2 regions of the Micromonospora sp. CPCC 205546 genome follow, and region 1 is predicted to be linked to the other one. Evidence: predicted binding sites of a transcription regulator. Region 1 holds the regulator's gene; the other holds the start of a gene.
The links. Region 1 encodes HrcA, which represses chaperone genes, less so after heat shock. Its sites were predicted from a motif close to GGTTNGCACNCTCNNNNNGAGNGTGCNAACC; they were not measured.

Region 1 (7,391 bases):
AGCACGGCGCCGGCCGGGTCCAGCGCCGCCGGGTCGGCGAGGAAGGCCGCCCAGCGGGCCATGTCGGAGGCGGTGCTCCACAGCTGCGCCGCCGGACCGACCGCCCCGAAGTCCGTGGGCGGCTCGGGGTGCGCCTCGTCGGAGTACGCGTCGACCAGGAACCCCGTCGCGGCGTGCGGCCCGGGCGTCACCGAGGTCCCGGCCAGCCCCAGCGGGGTCAGCACCCGCTCGCCCAGCACCTCCGCCCAGGTGCCGCCCCGCAGGTGGCCGACGAGCCGGCCGAGCAGCGCCATGCCCAGGTTCGAGTAGTGGTAGCGGCGGCCCGGCGGCAGCACCCGCTCGGCCCGGGCCAGGTCGGCGACCAGCCCGTCGACGTCCGGCGCGCGCAGGGTGTCCCAGACGTCGCCGTACGGCTCGCGTTGCAGGCCGGCGGTGTGCGACAGCAGCCGGCGCACCGTCAGCTCGCCGTGCGCCGGCAGGTCCAGGTGCCGGCCCAGCGGGTCGTCGAGGTCGAGCAGGCCGTCGTCGCGGCACTGGAGCGTCAGCACGGCGGTGAACGTCTTCGTGACCGACCCGATCCGGAACCGGGTGCCCGGTCCCAGCTCGGTGTCGTTGCCGGTGCCGCCGACGGCGCACGTCCAGAGCGGGCGGTCGGCCCGGTGCAGGGCCGCCGACACCGCCGGCACCCGGGCCTGCGCCTGGACCGTCCGCACCAGCCGCGACAGGCGGTCGTCGACCGCCGTCACGCGAGGTTCCGGGCCAGCATGGGGCCCAGCGGCGCCCCGCCGAGCACGTGCGCGTGCACGTGGAAGACCTCCTGGCCCCCGTACGCGCCGGTGTTGAACATCAGCCGGAAGCCGTCGCCGAGCAGCCCCTCGTCCTCGGCCACCGCGGCGGCCGTGGCGAGCACCTCCCCGGCCAGCGCCGGGTCACCCTGGGCGAGCGTCGCCACGTCGGCGTAGTGCTCCTTCGGGATGACCAGCACGTGCACCGGGGCCTTCGGGTCGATGTCGCGGAAGGCGAGGGTGGTGGCGGTTTCCCGGACGATCGTGGCCGGGATCTCCCCGGCGACGATCCGGCAGAACAGGCAGTCGGTTCCCATCGGGGCAGTGTAAGGAAGGGCGCCGGATCGACGCCCGCGGTGACGCGAGGGTCCCTTGCCGGCGGCGGGGCCGGGGCGGTCGGGCATGATGGCCGACGTGACTTCACGGGCGGTACTGGTGACGGGGGCCTCGCGCGGCATCGGGCGGGCGGTGGCGACCGCTTTCGCGGCCGGCGGCGACCGGGTGGCGATCCACCACCGGGACTCGGCGGAGCTGGCCGAGGGGCTACGCGCCGAACTGCCCGGCGAGGGCCACGTGGTGGTGCGCGCCGACCTGACCGACCCGGACGCCGTACGGGCGATGGTCGACGAGGCGGCCGGCCTGCTCGGCGGGCTCGACGTGCTGGTCAACAACGCCGGGGTGTACGGCGAGCGGGACGCCCCGCACCCGGTCTTCGGCGCCTCCTACGAGCAGTGGCGCGCGCAGTGGCGGCAGGTGCTGGAGACCAACCTGACCGGCGCGGGCAACGTCATCTGGTGCGCCGCGCAGCACATGCGCGACCGGGGCGGCCGGATCGTCAACGTCTCCTCCCGGGGCGCCTTCCGGGGCGAGCCGGAGCAGCCGGCGTACGGGGCGAGCAAGGCGGGGCTGAACGCGCTGGGGCAGTCCCTGGCGGTGGCCCTCGCCCCGTACGGCATCACGATCGCCACGGTCGCCCCGGGCTTCGTGGAGACCGACATGACCACCGGACACCTGAGTGGGGAGCGGGGCGCCGCCATCCGGGCGCAGAGCCCGTTCAACCGGGTGGCCCGCCCCGAGGAGATCGCCGCCGCCGTGCACTGGCTCGCCTCCCCGCAGGCGGAGTGGGCCTCCGGCACCATCGTCGACCTCAACGGCGCGTCCTACCTGCGCAGCTGACCCTGCCGGACCGGCGGCACCCACCCCGGCCCCGGCCCCGCCGGGTTCTCGGCGATCATGCAGTTGTGGTGCCTGACGAAAGGCGCGAAAACGCCCGTCCTGCCCACCACAACTGCATGATCGACCCGGGGTGGCGGGGCGGGGTCGACCCGGGGTGGGTGGGTTTGGGTTTGGTCACCAGTGGCCGAGGCGGGTGGCCAGGACGCTGAGGGCGGCCACCCCGGCGGTGGACGTACGCAGCACCGAGGGCCCCAGGCGCACCGGCCGGGCGCCGGCCTCGGTGAAGGCGGTCAGCTCGGCCTCGGCGATGCCGCCCTCCGGGCCGACGACCAGCACGACCTCACCGGCGGCGGGCAGCTCGACGGTGGTCAGCCGCTCACTCGCCTCCTCGTGCAGGACGAACGCCGCGGCGGCGCCGGCGATCCGGCGGGCCACCGTCGCGGTGGACTCGTCGGGGGCGCCGGCCACCACCGGCAGCCACGACCGGCGGGCCTGCTTCGCCGCCTCCCGGGCCGTCGCCACCCACTTCTCCCGCGCCCGTACGCCCCGGTCGCCGCGCCACTGCGCCACCGAGCGGGACGCCGCCCAGGGCACGATCTCGTCCACCCCGACCTCGGTCATCGCCTGCACGGCCAACTCGCCCCGGTCGCCCTTGGCGATGCCCTGCACCACCACCAGACGTGGGACGGACGCGTCGACGTACCCCCGGGAGGTGATCTCGAGGTCGAGGGTGCCCCGGCCGACGGCCGTGACCACCGCGGACGCGGTGCCGCCCCGGCCGTCGGCGAGCAGCAACTCCTCGCCGACGCGCAGCCGTTGCACGGTGGCGGCGTGGTGCCCCTCGGGGCCGTCGAGGGTCAGTCGGTCGGCGGCGGGCAGCGGGTCGAGCAGGAACAGCGGCGCGGACACGACGATCAGGCTAGCCGCCCGGCGGGCGCCGGGGCGGTCAGGCGGCCGGGTCAGGCGTGGCCGTTGAAGGCGTCGCGCATCCGCGAGAAGAAGCCGCCCTGCTTGCTGAGCTCGGCGACCTCCTCGCCCCGGGTCTTGGCGAAGTCGCGCAGCATCTTCTCCTGGTCGGCGTCGAGCTTGGTCGGGGTGCGCACGTCGAGGTGGACGTAGAGGTCACCCCGGCCGGTGCCGCGCAGGTGCGGCACGCCCCGGGCGCGCAGCCGCAGCGTGCTGCCCGGCTGGGTGCCGGCCTTGACGTCGACCGTCTCCTCGCTGTCCAGCGTCTTGATGGTCAGCCGCGTGCCGAGGGCCGCCGCGGTCATCGGCACCGTGACCCGGCAGTGCAGGTCGTCGCCCTTGCGGGAGTAGACGTCGTGCGGCCGTTCGTGGATCTCCACGTAGAGATCGCCGGCCGTGCCGCCGCCCGGGCCGACCTCGCCCTGCTGGGCGAGCCGGATGCGCATGCCGTCCTCGACACCGGCCGGGATCTTGACCGTCAGCGAGCGCCGGGTGCGGACGCGGCCGTCGCCGGCGCAGGTCGGGCACGGGTGCGGGATGGTGGTGCCGTGCCCCTGGCAGACCGTGCACGGCCGGGCGGAGACCACCTGACCGAGGAAGGTGCGCTGCACGGACTGCACCTCGCCCCGGCCGGCGCACGCCTCGCAGGTGGCCAGGTGGGTGCCGGCCGCCGTGCCGGCGCCGGAGCAGGTGGTGCAGAGCACGGCGGTGTCGACGGTGATCGGCGCCTCGACGCCGAACGCGGTCTCGTGCAGGTCCAGCTCCAGCCGCAGGATCGCGTCGGCGCCGGGCCGGGTCCGCGGTCGCGGGCCCCGCGAACCGCCGGCCGCGCCGCCGAAGAAGGCATCCATGATGTCCTGGAAGCCGACGAACGGTCCGGCGCCGCCGGGACCGCCCGGGCCTCCCGCGCCCCCGCCGCCGGGGGCGAGCGGGTCGCCGCCCAGGTCGACGATCTGCCGTTTCCGGTCGTCCGAGAGGACCTCGTACGCGGCGTTGATGTCCTTGAACTTCTCCTGGGCCTCCGGATCCGGATTCACGTCCGGGTGGAACTGTCGCGCCAGCTTTCGGTAGGCGCGCTTGATCTCGTCGTCGGAGGCTTCCCGGCTCACCCCGAGAATGCCGTAGTAGTCCCTGGCCACTGCGTTCCGTGTCCTCATGTTCGTCTCGCGTTGCGCCGGTCGGCGGCCGGAGCCGGCCGTCGGCCCTGACTGGTCAGTTCTGGGCCAGCAGCTCGCCCACGTAGCGTGCCACGGCCCGCACCGTGGCGATGGTGCCGGGGTAGTCCATCCGGGTCGGCCCGAGCACACCGAGCCCGCCGACGCTGGTCGCGCCCGGCCCGTAGCCGGTGCTGACCACCGAGGCGGCGCGCAGGTTGTCGATCTCGTTCTCGTCGCCGATCAGCACCCGCGTCGTGCTCGGCTCCGCCTCGCCGATGAGCTTGAGCATGACGACCTCCTCCTCCAGCGCCTCCAGGATGGGGCGCAGGGAGCCCTGGAAGTCGAGCAGGCCGCCGCGGGTCAGGTTGGCCGTGCCGGCCAGCGCGATCCGCTCCTCGTGCCGCTCGATCAGCGTCTCGAGCAGCACGGTGGAGAGGGTGGTCATGGCCGGACGCAGGTGCGGCACGGCCTCCTCGACCAGCGCCTGCACCAGCGGCGGGGTCTCCGACAGCCGGGTGCCGACCAGCTTCTCGTTGACCAGCCGGCGCAGGTCCGTGACGTCGTCGGCGGGGATCGGCGCGGGCAGTTCGACCAGCCGCTGCTCGACCCGGCCGGTGTCGGCGATCATGACCAGCATCAGCCGGGTGGTGGAGATCGGCACGAGCTCCAGGTGGCGCACCGAGGATCGGGCCAGGCTCGGGTACTGCACGACGGCGACCTGCCGGGTGAGTTGCGCCAACAGCCGGACCGTGCGGTGCACCACGTCGTCGAGGTCGACGGCGCCGACCAGGAACCGCTCGATCGCCCGGCGCTCGGCCGGGCTGAGCGGCTTCACCCGGGACAGCCGGTCCACGAAGAGCCGGTAGCCCCGGTCGGTGGGCACCCGGCCGGCGCTGGTGTGCGGCTGGCGGATGTAGCCCTCCTCCTCCAGCACGGCCATGTCGTTGCGGACGGTCGCCGGCGAGACCCCCAGTTGGTGTCGCTCGACCAGCGCCTTGCTGCCGACGGGCTCCTGCGTGGCGACGTAGTCCTCGACGATCGCGCGCAGCACGGCGAGCTTGCGGTCGTCGAGACCCATCCTCCCCACCTCCTGTCGCACGTCGGCACCGGCACACGGGGCCGGAGCGGGCTGCTGGCACTCGACTGTAGCGAGTGCCAGTCTACGTCGGCGGGGCCGCCGGCGCGATGATCGACCTGGGGCGATCAGTCAGATCGGCGACCGCGCGACACCACCCGGCAGCGGTCATTTCGGACGTCCCGACCGGTGTCGCGCTGGTGCCGCCTTGCCGGCTGCCCCTACCGTGACCTTCATGACTGAACCACCTCGCCCTCCCGGAGCGGGGGACCCCGGCTTCCCGCCGGACCCCACCGCTCCGTCGGGGGTTCCCGGCCACGCCGGCAGCGGCGACCCCACCGCACCACTGTCCGGGGCGCCGGGCCCGGGCAGCCATCCTCCACCCGGTGACTATCCGCCGCCCACCGGCGACCAGCCGTCGTCGGGCGGCTACCCTCCGCCCGGCGACTACCCCCCGCCCGGTGGCTTCCCCCCGCCCGGTGGCTACGGCCCGCCCGGCGACTATCCCCCGCCCGGCGGCTACGGCCCGCCCGGGGCCGGCTATCCGGCCGGTGGCGGCTACGCACCGCCGACGGGCGGCTACGCCAGCAACGACGACAAGAACTGGGCCCTGATCGCCCACTTCGGCGGCGCGGCCGGCGTGATCGTCGGCGGCGGCCTGCTCGGCTGGTTGGCGCCGCTCATCGCGCTGATGGCCCGGGGGCAGCAGTCGCCGACCGCCCGGGCGCACGCCGTCGCGGCGCTGAACTTCCAGCTCACCTGGACGATCGTCGGGGTGCTGAGCTGGGTGGTCACGCTGATCACCTGCGGGGTGCTGTTCTTCGTCCCGATGCTCGTCTGGCTGGTGCCGCTGATCTTCGGCATCGTCGGCGGCGTCAAGGCCAACGAGGGCGTGCTCTACCGCTACCCGATGACCTACGCCTTCACCAGGTGACCCGGGTCGGCCGCTCCCCCGGCCGGCCCCGGCACGCGGTTCACGGCAGCAGGTCGCGCACGACCGCGTCGGCGAGCAGCCGGCCCCGCAGGGTCAGCACGGCCCGCCCGGCCGCGTGCCCATCGGCGGCCAGCAGCCCGGCGGCCAGGGCCCGCGCGGCGCCCGCCCGGCCGGCCTCGTCCAGGGCGTCCAGGGGCAGCCCGGAGGCGAGGCGCAGCCGGAGCATGACGTCCTCCATGTGCGCCTCGTCGGCGGTGAGCACCTCCCGGGCCAGGCCGGGCGACCCGCCGGCGGCCAGCCGCTTCGCGTACGTCGTGGGGTGCTTGACGTTCCACCAGCGCACGCCGCCCACGTGGCTGTGCGCCCCGGGGCCGAGGCCCCACCAGTCGGCGCCGGTCCAGTAGAGCAGGTTGTGCCGGCACCGGGCCGCCTCGTCGCGGGCCCAGTTCGACACCTCGTACCAGGAGAGACCGGCCGCGCCGAGGGCGGCCTCCGCGGCGAGGTAGCGGTCCGCGGCGACGTCGTCGGAGGGGTACGGCAGCTCGCCGCGCCGCATCCGCGTGGCCAGCCGGGTGCCGTCCTCCACGATCAGGGCGTACGCGCTGACGTGGTCCACCCCGGCGGCCACGACCTGGTCCAGCGAGGCGGCGAAGTCGGCCTCGCTCTCCCCCGGCGTGCCGTAGATCAGGTCCAGGTTGACGTGGTCGAAGCCGGCGTCGCGCGCCTCGCGGGCGGCGGCGACGGCCCGGCCGGCGCTGTGCGTGCGGTCGAGGATCGCCAGCACCCCCGGCGCGGCGGACTGCATGCCCAGCGAGATGCGGGTGTAGCCGGCGGCCCGCAGCGCCTTGAGCGACTGCGGCGTGACCGACTCGGGGTTGGCCTCGGTGCTCACCTCCGCGTCGGGCGCGAGCCCCCATGTGCGGTCGATGCCGTCGAGGATCCGGGCCAGGTCGTCGGCGGGGAGCAGGGTCGGGGTGCCGCCGCCGACGAAGACCGTGTCGACCCGCGGTGGCGGGGCGTCGCCCAGCACCCGGCGGGCGAGCGCCAGCTCGGCCAGCACGGTGTCGGCGTACTCCTCCCGGCTCGCCCCGCCGCCCAGCTCGGCGGAGGTGTACGTGTTGAAGTCGCAGTAGCCGCAGCGGCTGGCGCAGAACGGCACGTGCACGTACACGCCGAAACCGCGCGCGCCGACGGCACGGGTGGCGGTGGCGGGCAGCGACCCGTCGACGGGGACGGTTTCGCCTTCTGGAAGGACGCCGGGCATGGCCACTAGTGTGCCCTTCCATGACCTCTCCCGA
Region 2 (7,391 bases), on a different contig from region 1:
CCGGGGGCGGCGGCCCAGCCGGCGGGTCGCCGGGGCGACCGCCGGCGCCCTACTGGTGGCGGTCGGCGTGGTGGCCGTCGGGGTGGGCCAGCCCGGCCTGCACGGCGAGCGGCTCTTCGTGGTGCTCCGCGAACAGGCCGACCTCGGCGGCGTCCCCGCGACGACCGGCCGGGCCGGCCGGGACGCCCGGGTCGGCGAGGTCCACCGACGGCTCGTCGAGACCGCCGAGCGGACCCAGGCCGACCTGCGCCGGGACCTGCGCCGGCTGCGGCTGGACCACACCCCCTACTACCTGGTGAACGCGGTCGAGGTGGACGGCGGGCCGGCGGTACGGGCCTGGCTGTCGCGCCGGCCGGAGGTGGCCCGGGTGCTGGTGAGCCAACGGGTGCGGCCGCTGCCCGCGCCGGCCGGCCGCAGTCACGGCGCCGCGCCCGCGCCGACCGGGCCGCAGTGGAACGTCCGGATGGTCGGCGCGGAGCGGGTCTGGTCCCAGCTCGGGGTGGACGGCTCCGGGATCGTGGTGGGCAGCTCGGACTCGGGCGTGGACGGCGGGCACCCCGCGCTGGCGGGCGGCTTCCGGGGCGGCGACGACTCCTGGTACGACCCCTGGAACGGCACCCGGGAGCCGACCGACCTGGGCGGGCACGGCACCCACACGACGGGCAGCGCGGTGGGCCGGGGCGGCATCGGGGTGGCCCCGGGCGCCCGGTGGGTCGGCTGCGTCAACCTGGACCGCAACCTCGGCAATCCCGCGTACTACCTGGACTGTCTCCAGTTCATGCTGGCGCCCTTCCCGCCGGGCGGGGACCCGTTCACCGACGGGCGCCCCGCACGCGCCCCGGACATCCTCACCAACTCGTGGGGCTGCCCGCCGATCGAGGGCTGCGACCCCGGCGCGCTCCGGCCGGCCAGCGCCGCCCTGGCCGCCGCCGGCATCCTGGTCGTGGCCGCGGCCGGCAACACGGGGCCGTACTGCGGCTCGATCGACGACCCGCTCGCCCCGTACGCGGACGTGCTGACCGTCGGCGCGGTGGACCGGCAGCGCCGGGTCACCATGTTCTCGTCTCGGGGCCCGGTGCCGGGGGCGGCCAAGCCCGACCTGGTGGCGCCGGGCGACGAGGTGCTGTCGGCGATGCCCGGCGGCGGGTACGCCACCCTCAGCGGCACCTCGATGGCGACCCCGCAGGTGGCCGGCGTGGTGGCGCTGATGTGGTCGGCCGACCCGACGTTGGTCGGCGACCTGCCCCGCACCCGGCAGATCCTCACGGAAACGGCCACCGCCGTCCTGCCCACGTACGCCTCCCGGACGCAGACCTGCGGTGGCGACCGGAACGTCACCGGCGCCGGCCTGGTCGACGCGTACGCCGCCGTTCGCGCGGCGCGGGGATGAGGGTCGGGTGGAGCGCCGGTCACCGCAGCCGGTCGAGGAACTCCCGCGAGCGCCGCAGCACCAGTGCCGTCGCCCCCGCGTCGTACGACGGAAGCGTGCTGTCGGTGAACAGGTGCCGGTCGCCCGGGTAGACGAACAGCTCGCCGAGGTCGGACCCGGCGATGCCGACCAGCTCGCGGGCGGGTTCGATGTCGCCCTCCAGGGCGAAGAACGGGTCGGCGTCCATGCCGTGGATCTGCACCGGAACCCCGGCGGGCCAGGGGCCGACGGCCCATTCGCCGGTGACGGGCAGGCAGGCTTCGTAGAGCAGCGCGCCGCGGGCGCCGGGCCGGGTCTGGGCGAGCCGCTGGGCGGTGGCGGCGCCCCAGGAGAAGCCCGCGTAGACCAGGCCGTCGGTCAGCCCGGCCACGGCCCGGTCGGCGCGCTCGCGGAGCACCTCGCGGCCGACGCGTTTCGTGAGCGCCAAGCCTTCGTCGAGGGTCGGCGGGCGTTCCCCCTCGAACAGGTCGGGCGTGTGCACGGTGTGCCCGCCGGCCCGCAACTGTTCGGCGAACCCGCGCAGCCCGTCGGTGACCCCACACAGATGGTGGAACACCACGACTTCGGCCATCTCTACACTCCTGTCGACAGGCGACGACGATCGAATGATCCATGATTCTAGAACGGTCGAGAAATGTCGAGCAATGAGCGGATCCCGGACTACGACCTCGACGAGATGCTCGTGGTCACCGCGCCCGCCCAGCTTCGCGCGCTGGCCGATCCCCTGCGCGCCACGCTCCTGGAGCTGCTCCTGGAGCGCGCCGCCACGGTGACGGAGCTGGCAAGAGCGGTCGATCGGCCCAAGAGCAGCGTCGCCTACCACGTGAACGCGCTCGTCGACGCCGGCCTGCTCCGGGTGGTGCGGACCCGGCGGGTGCGGGCGATCGACGAGCGGTACTACGGCCGGGTCGCCCGCACGCTCTACATCGGCGCGCTCACCCACCCCGAGGACAAACAGGTCGCGTTCGCCGTCAACGGGCTCGCGGAGGCCGTCGCCGAATCCGCCGCGGCCCACGCCGCCGACGACCTGCGCTGCACCCTCGTCCACGCCCGCATCCCGGTCGAGGAGGTACGCGCGTTCTGGGCCGAGGTGCAGGCGCTGGCCCGTCGGTTCGCCCAGATCCCCCGGTCGGGCGACCAGGTGTACGGGTTCGTCGCCGGCCTCTACCCGACCGACGCGCCGACCCTCCCCGAGCCCGACCCGGAGCCGAAGCCGGCCGACTGACGCGGTCGGGCGGGCGGCGGCGGGCCGCGTGGTCCGCCGACCGGGCCGCGCCGGCAGGGCCCCTTCACCAGGATCGCCGGGTGATCTAGGGTCGGCGCCATGGACCTGGAGATCGCCGAGCTGGGACCGGACCAGCGACACAGCGTGGTTGATCTCTGCGGCCGGGCGCTGGACCTGCCCGAGGACGCGGCCGAGGCGCCCGACGTCGTGGACGCGCTCTGGACCCGGGCGGCCGCCGACCGGCCGGTGGTCGCGCTGGGCGCGTACCGGGGGACGGACCTTCTCGGGGTGCTGGTCTGCTCCGGCGCCGCCGGGGACGCCCGACTCGGGCACGTGGACCTGGTGGCGGTGGACCCCGCCCACCGGCGGGGAGGCGTGGGGCGGGCGCTGCTGTCGTCCGCCGAGCGGATCCTCGCCGGCCTCGGCGCGGCCGAGGTGCTGCTCGCCGGCAACCCGCCGTACTACGCCTGGCCCGGCATCGACGTGCGCTACACGCCGGCGGTCTGCGCCGCGCTGGCGCTCGGCTACCGGCAGGACCGCACGGCGTGGAACATGACCGCCGACCTGTCGTACGACGGCTCGCCCGCGCTGCGCCCGACGGAGCCCGCGGAGGCGCGGCTGGCCGGACGGGGGGTGACGGTCCGCCGCGCCGGCGCGGGCGACCTCCCGGCGCTGACGGAGTTCGCCCGCGCGACCTTCGGTGGGGCCTGGGACGCCGAGCTGGCCGGCTCGGTGGGCCGGGATCGGGCGGGCTGCCACCTGGCCGAACGCGATGGCGAGCTGCTCGGTTTCGCCGCGTACGGATCGTCGCGGCCGAGTTGGTTCGGCCCGATGGGCACCGCCCCGGCAGCCGAGGGCTCGGGGATCGGCGGGGTGCTGCTGCGCCGGTGCCTGCGCGACCAGCGGGCGGCGGGCGTGACGGCGGCGCAGATCGGGTGGGTCGGGCCGGTGCCCTTCTACTCGGGCAGCGCGGGCGCCCGGATCGAACGCGTCTTCTTCCTGTACCGCAAGGCACTCGGAGCCTGACGACGGGGCGAACCGGATATAGACGCCCTTAACGTCATTCGCCCGCATCGGTGATCGTCGCGCCCTACCGTGTGCGGTAGAGGAGGCAGCCATGACCACGGACGACGAACGCCCCGGCCCGTTGCCGTTCGACCGGCTCGACTACGGCGACGCCGAGCAACAGGCGGAGATGGCCGGCGTCGACGAGCCGGGCGACGAGCCGGTGACGCTGGTCGACGAGCCGGTGCAGGTCCCGCAGCCGTACGACCGGGCGCGCAGGAGACGCAACCAACGGCCACTGCCGACGTGACAGCGGAAGGGGCGGACCGCTGACGCGGCCCGCCCCTTCCGGCGTTGGAGCTGGACTCAGAAGTCCATGTCCCCGCCACCCGGACCAGCCGGGGCGGCCGGGGTCTTCTCCGGCTTGTCCGCCACGACGGCCTCGGTGGTGAGGAAGAGCGCCGCGATCGACGCGGCGTTCTGCAGCGCCGAGCGGGTCACCTTGGCCGGGTCGATGATGCCCGCGGCCAGCAGGTCGACGTACTCGCCGTTGGCGGCGTTGAGGCCGTGACCCGGGTTGAGGTTGCGGACGTGCTCGACGACCACGCCACCCTCGAGACCGGCGTTGACGGCGATCTGCCGCAGCGGGGCGTCCAGCGCGATCTTGACGATCTGCGCACCGGTCGCCTCGTCGCCGACCAGGTCCAGCTTGTCGAAGGCGGTCTTGCCGGCCTGCACCAGCGCGACGCCACCACCCGGGACGATGCCCTCCTCGACGGCGGCCTTCGCGTTGCGGACGGCGTCCTCGATGCGGTGCTTGCGCTCCTTCAGCTCGACCTCGGTGGCCGCGCCGACCTTGATCACCGCGACGCCGCCGGCCAGCTTGGCCAGCCGCTCCTGCAGCTTCTCACGGTCGTAGTCGGAGTCGCTCCGGTCGATCTCGGCCCGGATCTGGTTGACCCGGCCCTGGATCTGCTCCGCGTCGCCGGCACCGTCGACGATGGTGGTCTCGTCCTTGGTCACCACGACCTTGCGGGCGCGGCCCAGCATGTCGAGGCCGACGGCGTCCAGCTTGAGGCCGACCTCCTCGCTGATGACCTGGCCACCGGTGAGGATGGCGATGTCGGCGAGCATGGCCTTGCGGCGGTCACCGAAGCCCGGCGCCTTGACGGCGACCGACTTGAAGGTGCCCCGGACCTTGTTGACGACCAGGGTCGCCAGGGCCTCGCCCTCGATGTCCTCGGCGATGATCAGCAGCGGCTTGCCCGACTGCATGACCTTCTCCAGGATCGGGAGCAGGTCCTTCACCGACGAGATCTTGCTGTTGACGATCAGGAGGTAGGGGTCGTCGAAGACGGCCTCCATGCGCTCCGGGTCGGTCATGAAGTAGGCCGAGATGTAGCCCTTGTCGAAGCGCATGCCCTCGGTGAGCTCCAACTCCAGCCCGAAGGTGTTGCTCTCCTCGACGGTGATGACGCCTTCCTTGCCCACCTTGTCCATCGCCTCGGCGATGATCTCACCGACGCTGGTGTCACCAGCGGAGATGGAGGCGGTGGAGGCGATCTGCTCCTTGGTCTCGACGTCCTTGGCGAGCTTGAGCAGCTCCTCCGAGACGCTGGCCACGGCGGCCTCGATGCCCCGCTTCAGGGCGATCGGGTTGGCACCGGCAGCCACGTTGCGCAGGCCCTCGCGGACCAGGGCCTGGGCCAGGACGGTCGCCGTCGTCGTGCCGTCACCGGCGACGTCGTCGGTCTTCTTCGCGACCTCCTTGACCAGCTCGGCGCCGATCTTCTCGTAGGGGTCCTCGAGCTCGATCTCCTTGGCGATGCTCACACCATCGTTGGTGATGGTGGGGGCACCCCACTTCTTCTCGAGCACGACGTTGCGGCCCTTGGGGCCGAGCGTCACCTTCACGGCGTCGGCGAGCTGGTTCATGCCCCGCTCGAGGCCGCGGCGCGCCTCTTCGTCGAACGCGATCATCTTGGCCATACGGCGTTGTCCTCCTGGACACTCACGGGCCACCCGAGTGTGTGTCCCGGATGGGCCGCCTGGTGTACGCACCTTGGGACGTCGCCACCTGGCGACGACGACGTCTCCTCGATCGGGCCGGATAGCCCGCGACGACCGGCCATGTGCCGCGGCCGCGTCTGGACGCCGCCGCAGCCGTGGCCCTACCGCCCCGACCGTTGGCACTCACGGTATGCGAGTGCCAATGACTTGTTTAGCACTCTCCCCTGCCGAGTGCAAGCACGATGGCCCCGGTCAGCCGAGTTCACCGGCCAGCCGGGCGCTGTCCACCGGGCCCTCGTGGGCGCGCTGCTCGGCGTACGTGACGACCAGTCCGACCAGCTGGGCGAGGTGGGTCGGCAGGGCCAGCACCGCGCCCACCAGCGTCACCACGAGCACGCCGACCGCCGTGCCGGGCGACTCCAGCGGGGTGGTGCCGAACGGCAGCGCGCCGATGCCCTCCACCATGCCGGCCGCCCCGGCGCCGACGACGACCGCCGCCGCCACCAGCGCCACCCGGCCGAGCAGCAGGCCGAGCCGGTCGTGGAACATCCGGAAGGAGCGGCCGATCGGGTGCTGCCGCTCGAACAGGTAGACCGGGCCGGCCATGCTCAGCGCGAAGGCGAAGTAGATGCCGGGGATGACGCAGAGACAGACGCCGAGGCCGATGATCACGCTCATCAACAGGGTCCAGCCCCAGAGGCCCAGCGCCCGGCGTGCCCCGTAGGACAGGGCCGCGCCCATGCTCACCGGCTCGCCGGCCGCCTGCCGGGTGACCACCCAGGTGCCGGCCGCCCAGCCCAGGCTCTGCACCAGACCGAAGACGAGGGCGCTGCCGAGCACCACGGAGAGCATGACGCCCATGTCGGCCAGGAAGGTGTCGGGCAGCGCGGCGGGGTCGTCGGCCATCGACTCCTCCCATCTCGCGGACGGGTCGACGACCAGCGTGAGCACCGACACCACCACGGCCGGGAGCACCTGGGTGAGCAGCAGGATCGGCACCAGCAGCCGCCAGCCACGGCGTACGGCGCCGACGCACCGGCCGAACCAGCCGTTGACGCCGGCACCGGGCGGGGTGACGAGCAGGTCGGCCGGGTCGAGGCCGTGTCCGGGCGGGTACCAGCCGTGGGCCGGCTGTCCGGGGTAGGCGACCGGCGCGCCGGGGTACCACGGCTGCCCGCCGTACGGGCCGGAGCCGACCGGATATCCGCCGGCGGGCGGGAGGACCCAGGCCTGCGGCGGCTGCGGACCCGCCGGCGCACCACCGCCCGGGACGACGGGGCCGTCCGGGGCCGGGACGGCCGGACCGTCCGGGGCCGGGACGGCCGGGCCCGCACCCCAGGCGGTGGGATCGCCCGGGGCCGCAGGGGGCGGCGTGCCGGTGGCCGGGGGCGTGTCGGCGCCGGGCTCCGGTGCGGCCGCACCGCCGGGTGGCGGCGCGGCGGGGTCGGGGTCTCCCGGGGGCGGCGCGGCCTGGGGCGGCTGGTCGGACATGAACCCTCCTCAGCGGTGGCTGGAACGGCTCACGATCCTCCCCTGCCGACGCAACCGCGCCGACGCCCGCCCCCGCGCCGGCCGACGGCTGGACCGCACCGGCGGGTCAGCCCGCCGGCCGCCTGACGACCGGGGCGGAGAGGGGCCCACCGGGGGCGGGGGGCGACGGGCGCCCGGTCAGGCGACGACCCGCACGCGCTCGGCCTGAGGGCCCTTCTGGCCCTGGGCGAT

Region 2: the regulator HrcA is predicted to act here: its motif matches at 5,844-5,874, upstream of groL (chaperonin GroEL).

The regions. Positions count from the first base shown of each region.
Region 1 is NZ_JBAKHL010000053.1:29,824-37,214, forward strand. It holds gene V6U77_RS22420 (serine hydrolase domain-containing protein) at 1-746, opposite strand, end outside; gene V6U77_RS22425 (histidine triad nucleotide-binding protein) at 743-1,102, opposite strand; gene V6U77_RS22430 (SDR family NAD(P)-dependent oxidoreductase) at 1,200-1,961, shown strand; gene V6U77_RS22435 (16S rRNA (uracil(1498)-N(3))-methyltransferase) at 2,136-2,870, opposite strand; gene dnaJ (molecular chaperone DnaJ) at 2,921-4,066, opposite strand; gene hrcA (heat-inducible transcriptional repressor HrcA) at 4,140-5,162, opposite strand; gene V6U77_RS22450 (DUF4870 domain-containing protein) at 5,395-6,093, shown strand; gene hemW (radical SAM family heme chaperone HemW) at 6,134-7,357, opposite strand; gene V6U77_RS22460 (enoyl-CoA hydratase-related protein) at 7,378-7,391, shown strand, end outside.
Region 2 is NZ_JBAKHL010000001.1:161,556-168,946, forward strand. It holds gene V6U77_RS00765 (S8 family serine peptidase) at 1-1,390, shown strand, start outside; gene V6U77_RS00770 (dienelactone hydrolase family protein) at 1,410-2,000, opposite strand; gene V6U77_RS00775 (helix-turn-helix domain-containing protein) at 2,064-2,654, shown strand; gene V6U77_RS00780 (GNAT family N-acetyltransferase) at 2,754-3,680, shown strand; gene V6U77_RS00785 (hypothetical protein) at 3,772-3,969, shown strand; gene groL (chaperonin GroEL) at 4,026-5,648, opposite strand; gene V6U77_RS00795 (hypothetical protein) at 5,922-7,160, opposite strand; gene V6U77_RS00800 (cold-shock protein) at 7,338-7,391, opposite strand, start outside.